2 regions of the Streptomyces sp. NBC_01454 genome follow, and region 2 is predicted to be linked to the other one. Evidence: riboswitches for the same ligand, from Rfam matches in the RefSeq annotation. Region 2 holds a riboswitch; the other holds the start of a gene.
What was found. A riboswitch is a leader RNA that binds a small molecule or an ion and turns the genes downstream of it on or off. The one in region 2 is predicted to bind S-adenosylmethionine.

Region 1 (2,387 bases), 2.8 Mb from region 2:
CCAGATCGCCGGGTTCGCGGTGGCGCTGCGGGCCAAGGGTGAGACCGTCGCGGAGATCTCCGGCCTGGTCCGGACGATGTACGAGCACGCCCGGCTGATCGACGTGCCCGGCCCGAGCGTGGACATCGTCGGCACCGGCGGGGACGGCGCCAAGACCGTCAACATCTCCACGATGTCCTCGATCGTGGTGGCCGGCACCGGCGCCAAGGTCGTCAAGCACGGCAACCGCGCCGCGTCCTCGGCCAGCGGCGCCTCCGACGTCCTGGAGAAGCTGGGCGTCAATCTCGATCTCACCCCGCGGCGGGTCGTCGAGGTCGCCGAGGAAGCGGGGATCACCTTCTGCTTCGCGGTGAAGTTCCACCCCGCGCTGCGGCACGTCGCCAACGCCCGCAGCCAGCTCGGCATCCGCACCACGTTCAATGTGCTGGGCCCGCTGACCAACCCCGCGAAGGTCCGCGCGCAGGCGACCGGTGTCGCGGACGCCCGGATGGCGCCCATCCTGGCCGGGGTGCTCGCCGAGCGCGGCTCCTCGGCGCTGGTGTTCCGCGGCGACGACGGCATGGACGAGCTGACCACGACCGCGACCTCACGGGTGTGGATCGTCCGGGACGGCACGGTCCGCGAGGAGGCCTTCGACCCGCGGGACGTGGGGATCGAGCTGGTGCCGGTGGAGGCCCTGCGCGGCGCGGACGCCTCGTACAACGCGGAGGTGGCGCGCCGGCTGCTGGACGGGGAGACCGGGCCGGTGCGCGAGGCGGTGCTGCTGAACTCCGCGGCGGCGCTGGTCGCCCTGGAGCCCACTCACGCCCCGCTGGCGCAGCAGATCCGGTCCGCGCTCGACACCGCCGCCGCCTCGATCGACTCCGGGGCGGCCAAGCGGGCGCTGGAGCGCTGGGTGGCGGCCAGCAACGCCTGAGCGCACGGTCACACAGGGTGTGCCGCAAGGCCCGTTCCGTCATATGGACCGGGCCTTGCGCCGCACCGGCGGTATGGCATGATTCTGCGCAGGTCACGAGTGACAGCGACACAGGCCCCGGCCCGCTGTCCGGCAACCCTCCTTCCGTGGCGGGGTGCCCCGGGTGATGACCAGGCCGCAGGCAGCGAGGTCTGCGGCAAGCGCGGATCCCTCGCCAGGGATCCTGGTCCTCGAGGGAGAACTTCCGTGAATCAGCGAATGCGATAGGGCTCGACGGCCCCTTCTCCGCATCCCTTTTTCCTTTCCGCTGCGGTGCCCCGACGGCTGCTTCCGCGCGCCTGCCCGCAGCGAATTCGCTTACCTCTTACGGGAGTTCGCCATGTCTGTTGCCGCCGTTGCCGCCGACCGTTCCGTTTGTCCCCCGCTGCCGGTTCTCGGACGGGATGTCCGCGTCCCGCTCGTGACCGGCGGCGAGGTCGATTACGCCGCGCTGGACTACGCCGCCAGCGCCCCCGCGCTGCAGCGGGTCTGGGACGACGTGGCGGCCTACGCCCCCTACTACGGCAGCGTGCACCGCGGCGCCGGATACCTCTCGCAGCTGTCCACCGACCTGTTCGAGAACAGCCGCCGGACGGTCGCGGAATTCCTCGGCTGCCGCGCCGACGACCAGGTGGTGTTCACCCGCTCGACCACCGACTCGCTGAACCTGCTCGCCGCCGCCCTGCCGCAGGGCACCCGGGTGTTCGTCTTCGAGACCGAGCACCACGCCTCGCTGCTGCCGTGGGAGCAGCGCGCCGATGTCGCGGTGACCTATCTGAGCGCCCCGCGCACCCCGCAGCAGGCGGTGGAGGGCCTGGAGAAGGCGCTGGCGGAGCTGGCGGCATCCCCAGCGGTGGCCGGGGGGGAGCCGTACGGGCCGGCGCTGGTCTGTGTGACCGGGGCGTCGAACGTGACCGGTGAGCTGTGGCCGGTGCGGGAGCTGGCGGCCGCCGCGCATGCGCACGGCGCGCGGATCGTGCTCGACGCGGCGCAGCTCGTCCCGCACCACCCCGTGGACCTCGCCGAACTGGACGTCGACTGGGTCGCGTTCTCCGGGCACAAGCTGTACGCGCCGTTCGGCTGCGGGGTGCTGGCCGGCCGGGCGGACTGGCTGCGCGACGCCGCGCCCTACCTCGCCGGCGGCGGCGCCAGCCGCAAGGTCACGCGACGCGTGAGCGGGGAAGGGGCCGGCGGGGTGGACGTCGAGTGGCACACCACTGCGGCCCGCCACGAGGCCGGCTCGCCGAACGTCATCGGCGCCTATGCGATCGCCTCCGCCTGCCAGGCGTTGACCGAGGCCGGCTTCCCGGAGCTCATCGCCCGTGAGCAGGCCCTGATCGAGCGGGTCCGGGCGGGCCTGGCCGAGGTGCCCGAGGTCCAGGTGCTGTCGCTCTTCGGCGCGGACGCCGCCCGGGTGGGCGTGCTCTCGTTC
Region 2 (2,387 bases):
GCCGGCGGCCTCAGCCGGCCAGGCCTGCCGCGCGGAACGCTTCCAGGTCCGGGCGGATCGTGGCCGTGGGACCGGACGTCGGCGCGACCGCGTCCAGGGTCTTGAGGCCGTCACCGGTGTTGAGGACGACGGTGGTCAGGGACGGGTCGAGCAGACCCTCCTCGATCAACTTCTTGGTCACGCCGACGGTCACGCCGCCCGCGGTCTCCGCGAAGATCCCCTCCGTACGGGCCAGCAGCTTGATCGCGTCGACGACCTGCTCGTCGTTGACGTCGTCGACCGCGCCGCCCGTACGCCGGGCGATGTCGAGCACATACGGACCGTCCGCCGGGTTGCCGATCGCCAGCGACTTGGCGATGGTCTTCGGCTTCTGCGGGCGCACCACGTCGTGCCCGGCCTTGAAGGCCGTGGACACCGGCGAGCAGCCCTCCGCCTGTGCGCCGAAGATCTTGTAGGGCTTGTCCTCGACCAGGCCGAGGGCGATCAGCTCCTTGAGCCCCTTGTCGATCTTCGTCAGCTGCGAGCCGGACGCGATCGGGATGACGATCTGGTCCGGGAGCCGCCAGCCGAGCTGCTCGCAGATCTCGTACGCGAGGGTCTTGGAACCCTCTCCGTAGTACGGACGCAGATTGACGTTGACGAAGCCCCAGCCCTCGCCCAGCGGGTCGCCGATGAGCTCCGAGCAGAAGCGGTTGACGTCGTCGTAGTTGCCCTCGATGCCGACCAGGTCGCCGCCGTAGACCGCGGCCATGACGACCTTGCCGGCCTCAAGGTCGTGCGGGATGAAGACGCAGGACTCGAAACCGGCGCGGCGCGCCGCGGCACCGACCGCACCGGCGAGGTTGCCGGTGGAGGAGCAGGACAGGGTGGTGAAGCCGAAGGCACGGGCGGCCTCGACGGCGATCGCCACGACGCGGTCCTTGAAGGAGTGCGTCGGGTTGCCGGAGTCGTCCTTGACGTACAGCCCGCCGGTGACGCCCAGCTCGGCGGCGAGCCGGTCGGCCTTCACGAGCTTGGTGAAGCCGGGGTTGAGGTTGGGCTTGTCGGCCACGTCGGAGGGGACGGGCAGCAGCGGGGCGTAGCGCCAGATGTTGTCCGGCCCGGCCTCGATCTGCTTCCGCAGGCCCTCGGGGTCGCCGCTCGGCAGGTCGTAGGCGACTTCGAGCGGCCCGAAACATTCCTGGCACGCGAAGATCGGGCCGAGCGCGAAACGCTGTCCGCACTCGCGGCAGGACAATGCCGCGGCGGGGCCCAGAGCGACGGTGGGGGTGTTTTCGGTGACTTGCACAGCCATGGAGGCGAGGCCCTTTCTCCTCATCTTCCTCGCGGCGAATCTCGCCACGAGACGGATTTGGCACCTTCCCAAGCCGGGAGCCTCGCGCGCGGGACGAAATCGAGCGTCCTTGCGGCAAGACCGGCTGGAGGGTTGCCGGGGCTTCAACGGGCCGTATCCCTCTGCCCCTCTGGATGAGCGGTATGGCGCTGGGCCGAAACCCAGGCGTTTGTGGCGCGGACCCCGACATGCGACGGTCATCCGCGTTGTTCAAGACTGTAACCGACGGCACTGACTGTTGAGATAGTCGTCCGAACCGCGAGATGGATCACACAGGCCGCCCTCCGGCGGCGACCGAGGAGTCGTAGACGTGCTGGAAGAGGTGGAGCGCTGGCTGGGCGCCCGTTCCTGGTCCGCCGCGGATCGCCCGCTGGGGCAGCTGCTGGAGGCCAAGCGCCAGACGGGCCGGACGGTCAGTGTCGTGCTGCCCGCGCTCGACGAGGAGGCCACGGTCGGCGCGATCGTGACGACCATCCGTGGCGCGCTGATGACCGACGCGCTGCCGCTGGTCGACGAGCTGGTGGTGCTGGACTCCGGCTCCACCGACCGCACCGCCGAGGTCGCGGCGGCGGCCGGCGCCCGGGTGGTGCACCGCGACAGCGTCCTGCCGCGACTGCCCGCCCTCCCCGGCAAGGGCGAGGTGCTGTGGCGCTCCCTCCTGGCCACCACCGGCGACATCATCTGCTTCATCGACGCCGACCTGCGCGAATTCTCCGCCACCTTCGTCTCCGGGATCGTCGGACCGCTGCTGACCGACCCGGACATCCAGTTCGTCAAGGCGATGTACGACCGGCCGCTGGAGACCGGCCCCCACCGCACCGGCACGGGCCAGGGCGGCCGGGTCACCGAACTGGTCGCCCGCCCGCTCCTCAACCTCCACTGGCCCCAGCTGGCCGGCTTCGTCCAGCCCCTGGGCGGCGAGTACGCGGCCCGCCGCTCCCTGCTGGAACGCCTCCCCTTCCCCGTCGGCTACGGCGTCGAGCTCGGCCTGCTCGTCGACGCCCTGCACACCGTCGGCCTCGACGCCCTGGCCCAGGTCGACGTGGGCGTCCGC

Region 1: it holds a riboswitch for S-adenosylmethionine, as region 2 does, so the genes downstream of both, OIU81_RS27060 (aminotransferase class V-fold PLP-dependent enzyme) here and thrC (threonine synthase) in region 2, are expected to answer to the same signal.

Annotation. Positions count from the first base shown of each region.
Region 1 is NZ_CP109460.1:6,116,939-6,119,325, forward strand. Features, by position in the region: gene trpD (anthranilate phosphoribosyltransferase) at 1-916, shown strand, start outside; SAM riboswitch class IV at 1,008-1,125, shown strand; gene OIU81_RS27060 (aminotransferase class V-fold PLP-dependent enzyme) at 1,296-2,387, shown strand, end outside.
Region 2 is NZ_CP109460.1:3,340,192-3,342,578, forward strand. Features, by position in the region: gene thrC (threonine synthase) at 11-1,294, opposite strand; SAM riboswitch class I at 1,312-1,474, opposite strand; gene OIU81_RS14525 (glucosyl-3-phosphoglycerate synthase) at 1,644-2,387, shown strand, end outside.